Regions from separate parts of the Blautia sp. HCP3S3_B11 genome, predicted to be linked through region 1. Evidence: riboswitches for the same ligand, from Rfam matches in the RefSeq annotation. Region 1 holds a riboswitch; the other holds the start of a gene.
What was found. Region 1 has a riboswitch for cyclic di-GMP ahead of ACTNC0_RS17370 (DNA-binding protein). Riboswitches for the same ligand answer to the same signal wherever they lie in the genome.
Positions count from the first base shown of each region.

Region 2: another riboswitch for cyclic di-GMP. It lies ahead of ACTNC0_RS01770 (PAS domain-containing protein); the one in region 1 lies ahead of ACTNC0_RS17370 (DNA-binding protein).

Region 1 is NZ_JBQHVP010000030.1:9,943-14,921, reverse strand. Features, by position in the region: gene ACTNC0_RS17385 (hypothetical protein) at 1-1,489, opposite strand, end outside; gene ACTNC0_RS17380 (hypothetical protein) at 1,502-2,983, opposite strand; gene ACTNC0_RS17375 (hypothetical protein) at 2,998-3,402, opposite strand; gene ACTNC0_RS17370 (DNA-binding protein) at 3,696-3,902, opposite strand; cyclic di-GMP riboswitch class I at 3,953-4,028, opposite strand; gene ACTNC0_RS17365 (recombinase family protein) at 4,184-4,979, opposite strand, start outside.
Region 2 is NZ_JBQHVP010000002.1:49,892-61,910, reverse strand. Features, by position in the region: gene ACTNC0_RS01775 (response regulator) at 513-851, opposite strand; gene ACTNC0_RS01770 (PAS domain-containing protein) at 848-1,999, opposite strand; cyclic di-GMP riboswitch class I at 2,223-2,313, opposite strand; gene ACTNC0_RS01765 (helix-turn-helix domain-containing protein) at 2,449-2,766, opposite strand; gene ACTNC0_RS01760 (hypothetical protein) at 3,053-3,391, opposite strand; gene ACTNC0_RS01755 (hypothetical protein) at 3,398-3,547, opposite strand; gene ACTNC0_RS01750 (ParA family protein) at 3,537-4,322, opposite strand; gene ACTNC0_RS01745 (hypothetical protein) at 4,558-4,692, opposite strand; gene ACTNC0_RS01740 (M56 family metallopeptidase) at 5,134-6,159, opposite strand; gene ACTNC0_RS01735 (hypothetical protein) at 6,444-6,833, opposite strand; gene ACTNC0_RS01730 (heavy-metal-associated domain-containing protein) at 7,074-7,334, opposite strand; gene ACTNC0_RS01725 (FMN-binding protein) at 7,420-7,710, opposite strand; gene ACTNC0_RS01720 (hypothetical protein) at 7,772-7,954, opposite strand; gene ACTNC0_RS01715 (hypothetical protein) at 8,122-8,433, opposite strand; gene ACTNC0_RS01710 (penicillin-binding Tp47 domain C-containing protein) at 8,713-10,605, opposite strand; gene ACTNC0_RS01705 (FAD:protein FMN transferase) at 10,648-11,412, opposite strand; gene ACTNC0_RS01700 (Ig-like domain-containing protein) at 11,806-12,019, opposite strand, start outside.

The DNA.
Region 1 (4,979 bases):
AGTAAAGTCCACAATTCCATTTATCTTTTCTTCCTTCAAAAAAGCCAAATATCACTGCACATACTACACAGAAAATAATAGAGAAAATTATGTAATGGTTCATCTGCTCTACGCTTCTACAATACTGTACATATAGAATAAATAGGGATAAACCGGATCCCCAACCACATAGTTTTTCTACCTTTGTGCTTTTAAACGTACCTATCAACATAGTTACAGAAGTACAAAGTAACAACCATATTGCAATTTTATTAGCGGTAAAGGAATCTAAGAACAAAAACTTATTTATATCACTGGTTACACTTATTGCGATTTCTTCCGCAAAAGCTGAAGCAAGAATAAATCCCATAATAACTGCAAATACTCTACGTGCACCGCTCATTACAGTAGTTCCACCGGTAGTATTACTCTTTGAAGTATGAGATGTATTTGTTGCTTTAGCCGCAACCGGTTTTACATCATAGTTGATAGTCTTAACTTCTTGAACAGCCTGACTAAAATCAGGTAATTTTTCAACAGTTTGGTCATAGACATTCTCGGCTTCATATGAAATATTACCATCTTTTGAAAGAATAGGTGTATCAATAACTGATTTAACCGCACCAGCTAATGCTCTGGTTACAGCAATCAATTTCAAATCATCCTCTGAAAAGTCCTCTGAAGTGAGTTTTTTCTTAAATACTCTTCCTTCTTTCTTTCTTACCACACCTGCTAATAAACCTGAACACTCTGCAAACATTTTATTTAGATCTCCTAAAAGATCATCAAACATTTCTGATCTTTCAGTTATAGCCCCACATAGCGTCTCAGAGATTTTCATTTTTTCTGAAGCAGCTTCCGCTTCCGCATACATAGTATTTGCTTTTTCAAGATTTTCATCTGCTTTCATACTAGCTGATATACCTGTGAACAGTATAACTGGAGCAGCCACTGCTGCTAACGGAGTCATTGCAGCTCCAAATGATAAGGCTGAGCCCGCAAATCCTGCTGCCATACCAATTTCACCTGCCGCTAATGCGGATCCTGCCAAGGCCAGTTCCCCGGTTACAATTGGTAACGCACCACTCGCAGCTAAAGCAACCGCAGCGCCTGCTGCAACGCCCGTAGCACTACTAGCGAAAGAAGACGAATAAATATTTGTCATCTCTCTAATCTCTATAGCACCTTGCTGGTCAATTGTGAATTTAGATATTTCATGTATACCAACAGACTCTTTTACTTGAATATGCTTTACTTTGTCGTATGTTGTAAGAAACTGATTCATTGATGTATCAAGAACGCTCTTCTTATCGTATCCCAGTTTTACAAGAGCCTTCTCTGTTTTATTCTGTGCTACCTCTAGTGCATGTTTTGCATTGTTATATAGCTCTTGCGCATTTTGTGAAACTCTCTGAGCACGCTCATTTGTTTCTTTTGCACTTAAATGTCCTCCGGCACCAATTACACCTGCGGCAACTCCTAATCCCGCTAATAAGAATGGAATAGGCATAAATCCACCTCCTTATAAAATGTCATCCTCATCACTATCCAAGAATGACTTAAATTCACTGACTGTTTCAAACTTAACCTCGCCACCAAGTTTTCGTGTAATATCATTCGCTCCCGCAATGACACCATCTGCATCTCCCATTTCATATGCTAATCTCATGGAAGATAGTGCTGAATCAAAACATGTTCTATATTCTTGAAAATATGAGTCCAAATATGATTCTAATTCAGCACGAAATGCTCTCGCTTGTTCCGCAGCAGCATTACATTCTGCGATGATACGCATTCTTTCCTCATGCTCTAATTGCTTAGTTTGTAAATCATTAATCAGGTTATTATATAGATTACTTGTAAGCATTGAGCCTACCAAAGCGCCTACAGCTCCTCCTACTATAGGAATAGGAATAAGAGTTTGTCCTACAGCCATTGAGTACCCCATTGTCGCCATGTTAAGCCCCTTATCGCCTAACTGAATAAGGCATTCCTGTGTAGTAATCTCTCCTTCACCCCATTTTTTTAATGTATCACCTGTAACGATAACCGCAGTAATAATCTTACCTGGCACATTATTTTTTGCCAACGCTTGGACAAATTCTGAAGAAGAGTATGATAATGTTTGAGAAACCACCGTCATTCCTCCACCCATCGCATAACCTGTTACTGCGGCTTTTCCTCCGTCTTTAACTGTATCTACAATAGCATCTTCTCCACTTTTCTCACCTTTAATAACTGAAACCACATTCATGATTCCAGACATTGTTAATGCTGTAACTCCTGCATTCTGCGCACCAGCTTTTCCTGCTTCATGTGCGGTTCCTACTGCATTCTTAACGCCTTTTTTAAATGCTCTACTATTATTTCTTTTTTCGGCAGCCTTGCCAGTATCTTTAATTCGTTTACTAACTTCTCCAATAGTCTCGCCAGATTCAATATTATCAGCTAATCCTTCCATCCTTGTAGCATCGTCAGCCCACTCCTGCTGCGTACTACCACCTTTTCCAACATCCTTACTTCCTTGATTTAGTTTTCTAGACAGCACTTGAAAATTATCATCACTATTACCAATTTCACGAACATCATCGGTAGTCAAGAAAGGATTCTTTTTCGTTCTTTTCGCTATTTGACTAAGAGGATCTATATGGTCAGCTTCTGCTGCATGGCTCTGCCAATCTTCACCATACTGCATTTTTGCATCTCGTTGTTTTTTTACTAACTCGGCTCCTGAATAAGGATCTCTAACTGTTTTTCCACTAGCAAATGCATCGTCAATTGCTTTTTTATGCGAACTACCATCATCATAAAACTGTTTTCGAGTTTGTGGATTGTACTCAGGCCTACTAAACTTAGCATTCGCTTGAGCAGTTGAACTTCTTATTGAGGAGTCTAATGCTATTCCGGCTCCAATCTTGCTTTTTGAATCATCATCCTCATCACGTTTTAGAGCCACTTCAGTAGATTTTGCTTTATCCTTTTTTAGGAAATCAAACAACCCCATACCACATACCTCCTTTACCCAAGAACAAGTTCATTAATTCTTCCTTGAAATCCAATGTATTCATTCAATATACATTCGCACTTATTAGCAAAATCAGAATCTATATTATATTCTGTGAGCATCCGACTTATAAGTTTTCTTTCATCACTATCATAATTGCCATCAGCCATAGCCAAGCCAATAAGCTCAAAAATAATAATCTTCTTTGCCTTTTCACTGCTATCAATTTTGATAGTTTGAATCAATGATTCCATAGGTTTTACCATAGTTTTTTCATCAAATTGACATTGTAGTTCCTGGCAATATCCGTTAATCATAGCTTTTTCGGAATCACTGTAATCCCCATCAACAGTTGCCATATTATATGCTATTCCCAAAAATACAGTTTTTTCGCTTTCATTTAATAATGCTAAATACATGTTTATACCTCCTCTTTTTTAAGCTCATTACAAGCCTCATAATTCAATTGATAGTATTCTTCAAGTGTCATCTTATCTTTGAAGAATCTTTCGTATGTTTTATCTACGTTACATTTTTCTGGTCTTTCTTCATAAATAGTACATAGCTTTGAATTAATATCGAAATATCTACAAATGCCATCTCCTCTATCTAGATCTTCATATATCTGAGACTTTTTTAGATTCATGCAACATAGACCACAACAATCACAATTAAACATTATCAGTATACCTATCTATAATGACATACAATGTCATTCATTCTTTTTTCTCCAATTCACATATTCACCTGTCGTAATTCTTCCATCAATGGGCCTCTCAGCCTCTATTGGAATTGCCCATATTTTTCCCAATTTTGCTGTTCCCTCTATCTGTCCATCGGCACACATTGCCCGAATTCGTCTGGGTGTCAGATTCCACTTCTTCGCTACTTCATTAATCGACATATAACCTTCAATCATTGTTATCCTCATAAAACAAAAAAACACTGCTATTTCTAGCAATGTCATCAACGTGTAACTGGCTGCCATTTTACAGGCCCTATAGCTTTGCGTCATACTCTTTCGAATATTTTGCCAAAAATATTATAATGTTATTCTATTCCTTTACCGGCATTTTGTCAATGTTTTCATATAACCATTTAACATACCTGGTTCTTTAGAAATATCCTATTTTGTCACAATCAAAAAAGCCGGTAAGCAAACCACTCTCGGTTCACCTACCGGCCATTTAGCTTCATCTCTTATTCAGTTGCAACCTCAAACTCTGTACCGTCATAAAACTTTATCTGAAGCCTGCCATCTTCAAATACTGTAATGTGGTCCATTACTGCCATCATAAGTTCTGGATCAAACTCCTTTATTGGCCCTGCTGCCGCATGCTTCATTACCAGCTTTGTTTTATATCTTAGCAGAACATCATCACCCTTGATATTCTCTTGCCAGCGTTCCTGGTAATCAGCCTGGTGCTCGACTATCTCATTCCAACTCATAACAAACAGCTTAGTGAAGGTTTCGTCAGTAACGTACCTATTGCTGCAAACCTTATGACCGTCAGTCTTGTTGCAGGAGCCGCAGCGCCACTTGGTTATCCTTATCCCTGCTCTAGTCGTGTACTTTACCCTGGAATAAATGTTGCCGCAATTCCCGCAAATAATCTTGGCATAAAAGGGGTTCTTTTCGCTCATCTGCCCGTAGGCATTTGTGAAATGTTCCTTACAGTACTGGGCCCTTCTTTCAAGCTCTGCCTGGACTGCTTCCCATGTTTCAATATCAATAATCGGTTCGTGGTCTTCTTCAATATGGTACATCTGAACACTACCGTCATTTATAACTCGTCGCTTGGAAAGGAAATCGGCTGTATAGCTTTTCTGTAAAATGGCGTCTCCCATATACTTCTCATTTCGAAGCATGGAGTCCAACGTACTTGCCTGCCAGTTATACTTTCCATCCCAGTTCTTTATCTTCTCAGCCTTAAATATCCTGGCAATATAATCAACCGTTTTCCCGGACATGAATTCCTCATAAAGCCTAACCACT
Region 2 (12,019 bases), on a different contig from region 1:
GTTTTTTTTCTTTTCTTTTAATATCCTGGTTTCTTCTACATACTGCCTGCCTTTAGCGATCCACATCTTCATATTAAAAGCTGCCGGGATATCAGTCCCTGCTTCCTGACATGGATTATTCCCCCATCCTATCCACAATGCTGTAGATACTTACATAGAAAGCCTCCATGGGGATAAAACGGTACTCACAGCAATGGAACTGCCTGATATCAAAGAGTTTAACAAAAGCCGCAGGGTAAACCGGTCTGAAGAGTGTGTACCATTGTCAACCTACGCAACTGGCAGAGGAGGCATTCCTCGGAAGGCGATGGTACCAAATAACCGGAACATAAGAAAAGCCCCGATTTGATCGGGGCCCAGTAAGATACTCGGCTATTCAATAGCCGTAGTAGTTCATTCCATTATACAATCTCTGACGTTGTACTTCAAGCTTTTCATCCCATCTTAATGTGCAACTTTATAAGATAAGTTACTGTTCATAGCAATACACTTTGTAATCACATAAAAATCAGTTACAGCCAGCTTTCCAGAACATCATTCAGCTTATTCATATCCAGCGGTTTCGCGATATGTCCATTCATGCCTGTATTTTTTGCCAGCTGTACATCTTCTGCAAAAGCATTGGCAGTCATGGCAACAATAGGCAGTTTTCCCTTTTCACCCGGAAGGATCCTGATTGCTGCAGTTGCCTCATAACCATTCATGACAGGCATTTGGATATCCATAAAAACAAGATCATACGAACCTTTCGGAGAAGCTTCCACTTTCTCAACTGCAATTTTCCCATTTTCTGCCATTTCCACTTTTGCGCCTGTCATTTGCAAAATTTCACCAGCAATTTCTCTGTTCAACTCATTATCCTCAACCAGCAGAATCCTTTTTCCCGTGTAGTCTGATTCTGACAGCTCCTCCAGATAATTTCTTGCTGTTTTTCTTTTCTTCCTGAAGTAAACTGCCGCAGTGTAGCCGTCAGCCGGGAACGGAACAGCGGTTTTGCAATAAAAGCATCTATGCCCGCCGCCTTTGCTTCTTCTTCAATCTCGCTGAATTCATAAGATGTCAGTACAATGATGGTGATTTCTTTACCTATCCGCTTCCGGATCTGTCTGGCTGTTTCTATGCCATCCATATCCGGCATCTTCCAGTCTAAAGCTTTCGTAAAAGCCCGGTGGAAAGCAGCGGATTTTTGTGCCTGCATGATTTCTTTTTTCTCCGCATCAATGTTAATAAAAATCCCGGCAATCCTGCTGGCAGAACCATCCAGACGGCGTATTACTTCTGCCGATGCCCGAAACCACTGGTATTGATTATCCTTCATTCTCATACGATACTCTACCTGGTATTTTATCTGGTTCGTCTTATCCTTAATTGCCGCCTGAAGCTGCACCATTACTCTTTCTTTATCCTGTGGATGCAGAAGATCTGACCAGGATTCCAGTTTATTCGGAAAGTCCAGAGTGTCATGATAGCCAAGCATTTTTCGGAATTCATGACTCCAGTTTGCATTCACAATCTCACTGTTTTTGTCACAGTCAAAATACCAGAAGCCGGAATAGATAGCCTCATTGAGCAGTGCCAGATTTACATGATCCCAGTTGACCTGTACGGACATAACCCATATCTGTCTGCCCGCCTCATCTGTCGCATCCTCTTTATAAATCCGTACATTATTCACTATACCGTCTGCTGTAAGGATCTGTGCTTCCCCTGCTCCGTGAAGCTGCAAAAAACGGTCTCGATCCAGTATATCTTCCTCGTTATAAAAGAAGTTTTTCAATGAGCCTTTTGTCTGTTCCATGAAAGTATCGAATGTATGTCCCGTACTATGCAACAGCAGATTATTCACAGACAAAATAGACAGGTTTTGGTCATAAGATCCTGTCATTATACCTACCCCGCCATTATTTTCCAGTGTTTTCTGTACGGCCTGTGACATGGCCTGTGTCTGCCCCGTTACGGTCTCACCTAAAGAATATATTTTGTCTTCATAATTTTTCATTTTATAAAAATCCTCTCTCCGTCTTATGCCTTCTTTTATCTGTATACAGAAAACTTGTCCCTGCTAGTTTTGTTACCCATTTTTGCATACAAAAAGGACACCTGCCAAAATCTGCCAGTGTCCCTACTATATTTCTTTAAAATCATACATCTATATAGTATAAAAGGTATCGGAATCTCTTCTGTTCAAACATCTTTTCCATATATTATGATGATATGGAAACAGTTGCAACCGGCTGACCTGGTCAAACTTTCTGACTTTAGCCTCTTCTGGCTTTGCGTCCCAGACTTTCATCTGGTTTGCCGTTTTCCTTATTATAGCCTTTAAACTTATGCAATAAAACTGGATTTATTATACTATAGTGCTCTGCTGTACACAAGAAAAACACTACCGTTTTTACGTTCAAAAACAAAAAAAGAACAGCCGATACATATACTCGAACTGTTTTCCTACTTCCGAAGTCCACGTAGCATTGACATCACTGTTTCCTGCTCATTTGTACTCAGATTGTTCCATATCCCTAGAACTTCTTTCTGTTTTTCTGTCAGATTCTCTGAATTATCTTCTTGAAAAAACTGTGATAATGTCACGCCTAATGCTGTACATATTTTTTCAAGTGTAATCAGCGACGGCAGGTTTTCCTGCGCCATGATTCTCCCCAGTGACGACTGGGAAATTCCTGACAGCTGCGATAATCTGTATTTACTGATGTCACGCTTTTCACATAAAGAGGTTATTTTATCCGCAATATACTTCTCTATCTGCAAGTAACTATCCCTCATTTCCACTATTACATGTTCTTATTGTACCTGTAATAATGAAAAATTATTAGTAATCACCTTTGCAAGTATTCATTCCTATTATAGGAAGTATACGGACAAAAAAATATAAAGATACTTTCGTTTCCGCAAAAGTCATTTTCACTTATATCGTTTTTATAATATCATAGGTTGTTTCATTTGTCACATAAAACTTTGAAGCACATATCATTCAAAATAAAAAAGCCGAAAGTCACATTGTTATCCGTGACCTCCGACTCCATTCTATCTCATACTACACCGTCCTTACACTCAAATCAGCTCCTCTCTCTGGCTTATCTTTTCCCTGTTTTTCCTGGATGATTCTCTTATTGATTTCCAATCGTTCATGAATTGACGGTTTCTTCTCTTTTCCTGTTATTGTCTTTTTCTCTGTTATTGCCTTTCTTTCAGCTTTCCCCGCATCCTTAACTGCTATATTTGCTTCAAGAGCAGCTCTTGGCACAGCTTCTCTGCTCTCATTTTTCTCTGCCACCTGCTGTTCTCGTCTCTCCTTCACGCCTTTCTCTTCCAGACTGCAAAAGCTCTGCAGATACGGCAGTACATGGTTCTGCATATCTGTCAGATCTTCCATATACTTCTAATCTCTTACTTGAAACGGATGATTCGGAAATGGATGAAGACTTCCAATTTCTATCTCACTAATTCCATTGATTGACTCTTCGTTTGTTCCAAACAATGCATCAAGCGGCTGTAAGGAAACGGGAGTTGCTCTTTTTTTAGATGGCATCTTCTAGCACCTCCTCCGTCACTCTCCGATAAGCCTCTGTAGCTTTGCCTTTCGGATCATAAGAGAAAATACTCTGTCCTTCTCTGACTGCTTCCTTCATTCTTACGGAAAATGGAATATAATTATCAAAGATATGGATTTGACTTCCATATGCATTTCTGAGAAGCTCCATATTATTTCTGGCATCATTCGTATGAGCATCGACCATCGTAAACAAAATACTTCCCACTTGCAGCTTCGGATTAATCTGCTTACGGACCTTACCGATCGTTTTTAACAACTGCTGCAATCCTTTGATTGGCAGGTAGGATGCTTCAACCGGAATGAGGACTTCATCTGATGTAGCCAGTGCATTGATCGTAATCATTCCCAATGATGGCATACAATCAATGATGACTGCATCATATTGATCCTTGATACCATATAAAATCTGTTTCAATACATATTCCCTGCTCATTGCATTTACCAACTGTACTTCTGTACCTGCCAATCCAATGTTAGAACAGATAATGTCTATTCCTTCTGCCTGATGCCTGATATAACAGTCTGAAGGAATATATTCTTCTTTCATTACTGCATCCATAAGAGCTGTAAGTGTTTCATTACTTTCATCACAATCACGATATCCAAATCCTGCGGATACATCAGACTGTGGATCGGCATCAACGATTAACACTTTCATATTCTTTTGTGCTAATCCTACTGCTAAATTAGCTGTACATACTGATTTTCCCGTTCCCCCTTTTTGGTTTACAATAGAAATTACTTTTGCCATAATCTTTCCCTTCTTTCTTGTCAAATAAAAAGACTGAATCAGACAGCTGAGATATAAATCTCATGCGAGCTAATTCAGTCCAAAACATATTTTTATTCAATTATCACCGCTTTCGTGGTATAGTAAATACATCTCAGCAGAGTTCTGAAATTCTATTACTTCTGTACTGTGTTATTTATAAAAGAGAGGCTTTTCCTTCATAAATTCGTTGATTGGTTACGAAATTTATTTAGGACTAAATCGCTAGAGCCCTTGTATTATAAGGGGTTCTGCCTTGTGTCATTATAATAACACAAGCACCACCGTTTACAATGTTCATCATCGGAACCGGAAGATCTCTTCCTACTACTTTCTCAATTTCTAAGTACATGATAAATCCCCTTTCTGATATTACATTAAACTCCTGGTACATCACTTCTAAAAAGCTGTGTTCATGTAATGCGCGAGATACAAGAATATTGCTGTTAAAAAGGATGTACCAAAGTGTAACAGACCATTGGCTATATGGGCCGTATGCATATGAATCATATCTGGTATACGGCTTCAGCATGACCGTGGTTTTAATAAAATTACAGGTATGGTTCAATACTTCGAAGATTTCAGCTAAGCTTCGAATGGAGTTTAAATGATTGATTCACACGAGAGTTTATTTTAACTAACTCTATAAGTTAGTATATACTAACATGTATGAAAAAACAATAAAGAAATTAAAAGAATATTGAGAAAGTATTTCAAAAAGGGGTTTTGTATTAATTCTGGAAATAAATAAGCTCTGCCTATTTATAATAAGCAGAGCAATATTTTATGCTTTTTACTTATGAGGACATTTAGGATATGTATGTGTTGCATATAAAACTGCATTAGACAAATATCCACACTTTTCACAACGTTTACATTTATATTCTTTTACAGTACAACCTCCTGAACTATTACTTATGTGATTGGAAAAATACCCATTTACCATGCTATGTGTGCAAAGTGCGCGTGCATTACTGTCATTATTATCCTGAATAATAATATAATTACCATCAGGAAAAATAAAGGCTTCATCTCCTTGAGAAAAATCTACATCATATATTTCGCTAATGGAACTTGTGGAGTAGTCAGGTTCGTCATTAAAAATAATCTCACTAAAGCTTTCATCAGACGATGGCATCGGCTCATACGCCAACACCGTTCCAGCTCCTGCGACAATTGTCAGTGCAGACACTGCTACCATAATTCCTCTCTGTAACAATCCTTTTTTCTTTTCCTTCATCATGTAGTTGATCCTCCTTTTTAAGATTTTCATGTTCTTTCCGCTTTTCTTTTTATTGCTGAAAAGATTATTTTTCCACATAACCGGATTTTTGTCCGGAGTTGAGGCTTCGTTTACCAACAGTGTGGCATAGTCTTTGCGGCGTTCTTTTAAGCAGCCCTCTACGGCGGCGCTGTCACTGACTATTTCTGCTGTATCTATGTAAAGGAAAAGTAAAAGGTATGCCACCGGATTCATCCAGTGCAGGCACAAAACCAGAAGGCATAATACTTTTACCAGATTGTCGTGATTTTTCAGATGAGAATGTTCATGCTTATATACCATGTCATATTCTGAATGTAACATAGGGAAACTCTCTGGAAACACAATTTTCTGACGGAAAAATCCGATTGTACATGGTCCGCAGATTCCATCAGGAATCAGATAATATACTTGGTTATTGTCTGAATCTTCCACTTTATCAAATATATAATTCTGAATGGAATGAGCTCCTCTCCAGAAGCTGATGATTTGATAAATGGCAAAAATAATAATCGCTGCCAGCCATATCTTAGATATAACATCAAACCATTGTGGCATCCATATATACTCACCTTGTCTTTCTGGAGTGAAGGACAAAGAACCTGATAAATATAGTTGAGATTCATCTGTAATCAACATAAATGTTGGAAATACATCTTTTGGAATCAGATATTTTATTAATTGTACAGGAATCAGATAAAAGAAAATACCTGTTATCAGTAATCTTCTGCCTAAAGTGTAATTGTAATCAGCATGTTGAATCAGATACATAAGTAAACAGATCACAACGGGGATTGATCCTGCGATGGACATACAGGTTAGTAGTTTCATTAGATATCACGTCATTTCTTCTTAATGTATTCAAGCAAGTAATTTTTCTCTTCTTCTGTAAGTTCCTGCTCAGAAGAGAGAGCGCTGACAAGGATATTTATGTCAGGTATCGGGTATCCGGATACAGGTGTGGAAACAGATGATCTGGATGTCCTTGCCTTTAAGTTTTTATCTTTTTCTTCAGCGATTTCATTTAATTTATCATATAAATATCGATTTCTTAGTCCAAGGATGAACATGGACACCGGATACAGTATAGATACTACTGTAGCACCGATCATATATAAAGTAAAAGCATGGGTATCGTCCACAGGAGGTTTGCTCATGAAGTTGACATAAAAGCAAATACCAGAACATATGGTAAATAAAATCCAGCAGACAATTTCTATTTTTCTTTTCATTACTTCGTCTCCAGATTGTAATCTTCTATCAATTTCTTAACTGCATTTAGTGTATCATAACTGCACAAAAGTCACAACTGATTTTTATGAAATTATCAGACTTTTTGTCGCCATTTTTCGAGATTTATCGAGATTTTGTAGAATAGATGCAAAAAACCGGATAAAGAATCTTGAAGTTATCAAAATTCATGTCCGGTTTTGTATAGGAGTTACTGTCTGATGAACCTGGCAATTACCGATTTATTTATGAAGGAATGAAAACAGTCCTTTCTTCTTTTCGTAAGGCTCTGAGGTAATTCCCTTTACTTCATATCCTGTGGCATTAATCGCCGCTTTTAATCTGGCTTCATCTACAGGTGCATCGGTGATAAGAGTGGTTTCGCCTATGCTGTGGGAAGATGAAACTTTATCTACCTGGAAAGCTTTTCTTACTGCGTCATTGACATGAGATTCGCACATTCCGCACATCATTCCGTCTACTTTTACAGTTGTTTTAATCATAATAGCATCCTCCATTTTAATGATTTGACAAAGTTAGTATTCACTAACGTGAGATTATATCACATAAATTCCATTTTTACAATCTCTATGCAAGAGCCTGCGCAAGAGCTTTTTGAACAGCTCCAAGGATTCCTTCAGATGAGAATGTTGCACCACTTGCTGTATCAATTCCATCAGCGGACTGATTTCCCATGATCTGAGGATAGAGTGTTCCCCATGCATAGTCGAAATATTCCGGAGAATCACTGTTGCTCTGTTCAATAGAAGAAATCTGACCGTTCTGGATAGTTACCGTTACTTCTACTCTTCCACTATAGCCATAACTTGAAGCGGAGTATGTTCCGTCTTTATACGGTCCTTGTGGTTCAGGAGTCAGCTCCGGTGTTTCGTCTGGGGTTGGTATCGGTGCAGGCGTTTCTGTCGGAGCGGGTGTGCTTTCAGGAGTTGGTGTTACCTCTGGCGTCGGTGTTGCTTCCGGTGTCGGAGTAACGTTCGGAGTTTCCGTTGGAACTGGTGTCGGAGTTACTTTTGCGTTCGTTTTGGCAGTAGGAAGCTGTTTCGTTGGGGGCATCCAAAATATTGATTGATGCAATTTTATGATTGCTGACAGTTACCTGCACAGTGATCGTTCCACCGAATCCGGTTCCGGAGCCTGTATAAGTTCCATCCGCATATCCGTCAGCCGGAACTTGTGTAGTTGGTGTGACAGTACTTCCTGCACCACCTCCGCCGGCAGCGCTACCATTTGCAGCGGCTCCGGTAGAAGCATTTTTCTTTGTGCCGGTTTTTATTTTACTGGCTTTTTGGCTTTCTTTGATGTTTTTGCTGATGCTTTGCTGCTTTTTGCAGAAGATTCCTGTAAAGTTTCGTCGCGGGTATTTCCTGTTGCAATCAGTTCTTTGATATCATCAGTAGACATAATATTATTATCAGAAACTACAGTGGTTTCTACGGGGCTTTTTTCAGTCTGATAACAGGTTACACAGACTGCTGCAAAAACTGCAGCCGCTGGAAAAAGCTTTAACCAGGGCTTTAAATTATCCTGTTTCTGATTTGTTTCAGGATTCGTATTTTTTTTCTGCTCATTATTCTTGTCCATAAATCCTCTCCTCTTCTTTTATAACATTTCTGGAAAATACAGATAGAAAATTTCCTACTAACAGCATTATGTTAAATTTCAAGACTTATCCTTTCTGTATTTTCCAGAAACGTTATATAATTAAACAGACAAAACTATCCGCTTTCACTACGTGACTTCACACTGAATATCTATCATTTTATGTTTTACAAGGAAAAGAAACCCTGCCCTTTTGACCGGAATACAGGATTTCTTTTCTATGTCTGTGAATCAGTTAATTTTCACACTGAATTAATCCGATTATTTTACAGTTACTTTAAATGTCTTGGATACACCATTGCATGTTACTGTAATCTTAGCTAAACCTTTCTTGATACCTTTTACTGTACCATTGGAAGATACGGTAGCAATTTTCTTATTGCTGGATTTGTATGTGATTTTTCCGGATGGAGTTGCTTTTGCCGCAATCTTAGTTGTCTTTCCAACTTTTACAGATGCTGATGTTTTTGCAAGTTTTAGAGTTGGATTTTTAACTGTTACTGTGCAGGTTGCTTTTACGTTTCCGCATTTAGCTGTGATCACTGCTTTTCTGGCTGCTTTTGCTGTAACTTTACCGGTTGTTTTGTTTACTGTTGCAACTTTTGTGTTGCTGGAAGTAAATGTTACTTTTCCAGCTGCGGCACCAGTTACAGTTGCTTTCAGAGCAGTAGTTTTTCCTTTGTAAACAGTAGCTGTTTTCTTATTAAGAGTTACTGTTACTTTAGAAGTATCTGCTTTTACAAGAGCTTCTACTGCTGTATTCAAATGAGTAGTAGCTTCATCAACTTCTGCCTGGGTTGGTTTTTCTTTTGCTAACAGCTCTTTTGCTTCTGCAAGCTCTACCTGCATGGATTTCCAGGAATCTGCTGTATAGTCTGCTTCTTTTAATGCATCTGCTTTTTCAACAGCTGCTTTTAATGCCGTTGTATCAGCTTCTCCGGCGTCTGGTTTTACAGTGTTGGCATCTGTTGCTGTGATGTCAAATACAGTGTCTGCATATCCCATAGCATATATCGTGATTTTCCATTTACCTGTTCCGTCTGTTCCTGCCGGAAGCTGGCAACGATAGGAATCTGTCAGTCCAAGCTGGATTCCCATAGCTTTATGCATCCAGTTATCTGCTGCAAATTTTGTTCCATAAGATGCAAGAACGGTATCTTCGTTTCCATAATAATCCCATCTCACAGCATACATTTTTGAACCAAGAGCGCCATATCCGTCACCTGTGATGTCCACTCTTAAGAACTCTCCATAGCTTCCACTTGCTTCTTTTACAGTTGTTGTCACATCAGTTGCTGTCTTAAGCAATTCATCTTTAAGTCCGGATCCTGTACCGGTTGTTCTTGCTTTGAAAGTAAAGCTTCCGTCAGTACCTTTTACAGCTTCTTTTAAACCGTTTGTTTCAACTGTGACATCTGCAACTCCATTATAAGACTGCAGATTTCCTTCACCGTAACCACCAGCTATAGCACTTCCATCTTCTACAACTTTATACTGTGCTTTAAATGCGTCATAATCTTCTGCTTTAACAGCGACAGGAACATATTTAAGACCTACTACTTTATAACTTTCAAAATCAACTACGCTTCCGTCAGCTTTTGTGATCTGTCCTCTTTCCGGCTGATTAAGTTTTACAGTACTTCCGTCGGTAAGAACTGCGTCAGTTGCAGATGTCCAGTAGGAAATTTCATAGGAAACACCGTTTTTATCATACATGATAGCTTCGCACTGGTAGCTTCCCCTGTGAAGTCCGTGATTTACAGTTGCTCTTGTAACTGTATCAAATCCACCTTTATCAAATTCGTCATGAGTATCTTTTGTGCTGTTTGACTGAGTGTTTGTGGCATTGTAAACGCTTTCGGATGCCCAATACTGCTCCCAGGTAAGACCGGCGTAAACATATTTGTATCCATCTTCTGCTGTTGCAGCAAACTCATCTTCTGCAGCCTGCTGATCGTCAACAAATGGTGTTTCCTCATCACTTGCGAAAGCGTCTGTTGCTTCTTCTGCTGCGTCGAATTCATCTACAGATGTTTCAACAGCTGTCTCCTCGGTAAAATCTGCAGCCATAGCTCCAACCGGTAATCCGGAAACCATCATTGCTGCGCTTAAGATTGCAGGTGCAGCCATTTTAATTAAATTTCCTTTGCGCATACCTATAAATCCTCCTGAATATGAATGTTTTATAAGATGATCTTATTCACTGACAGAATAAGTATCTTTCAGTAATTGAAATCGTTTCTTCATGCCATCCGTAAGCCAGACATGACCGGAATCATCTACAAAAAGCCCATCGGCATTGTACTTTTCCAGCAGTTTCTCTGCCTTATCTTTTCCAAGTACAAAGCATGCCGTGGAAAGTCCATCGGCATTCAGACCGTCATCACACACAACTGTTACAGATGTAAGGCCACTTCTGGCAGGATATCCTATGGAAGGATCAAGTATATGATGATACCGAACGCCATCTTCTATAAAATATTTCTCATAATCTCCGGAAGTGGACAGAAATTCTGTTCCATTTAAGGCAACTACGCCAAGGTAATCACCTTCTGTATCACGCGGATCTGTAACAGCAACCTGCCAGGAAGAACCGTCAGGCTTTGAACCATAGCTCATCACACTGCTGCCACCAAGATTCAGGATCATACCCGGAACTTCTTCGTGATTCTCCAGAATCTGTTTTGCCGCATCACAGCCAATTCCTTTACCGGCTGCGCCAAGATCTAAAGTAACGCCCTCTGGCATGGTAACTTCATTTCCATCCAGAGTAACTTTCTCATAGCCTACATTTTCAAGCAGGGAATTCAGTTCATCCTCATTAGGAATATGAGGATTTTCACCATCGATATCCCACAGGCGGATCACTTTTCCCATGGTAGGATCCATGGCGCCATCAGAGACTTTTGACAGATCCAGTACCTGTTTTAAATATCCTGCTGTTTCGTCAGATACCGTCACAGTACTGCCGGCATTCCGATGCTGTACTATTGTAGAAAAATACCGCCATGATGATCAGCAAAAGAGCAATCAGACGCAGATAGAAATTTTGATTCTTCATGCTGTTTTCTCGCTTTCATTTATTAACTTTGACTAACTTTTAGAAGTGTAGCATTTTCTCTGACAGAAATCTACAATTAAAGCTACCTGTTAATGTTGTTTTTTTCTCATTAAGATAGCCCCGGGAGTAAATTCCCAGGGCTGATTCTGCTGCTGTAATAGTACATTGTTTTATGCAAAATAATTTCTGAAAGATTATAATAATTCAGAGTTCTGTGTAACTGTGATGGCATCAGGCAGTTACCTATTATTTTATATTTTTACAGTTACAAAAAATTAAATTGAAAGCACAACTTATTTTACTGTTACCGTAAATACCTTCTTAACACCATTGCAGGTTACTGTAATTTTGGCTATACCTTTTTTCTTTCCTTTGACAACACCTTTGGAACTTACAGTTGCAATTTTGCTGTTGCTGGATTTGTAGGTAATCTTTCCTGATGGAGTTACTTTTGCGGTGATTTTAGTTGTTTTTCCAACTTTCACATCTGCAGAGGTTTTAGTAAGT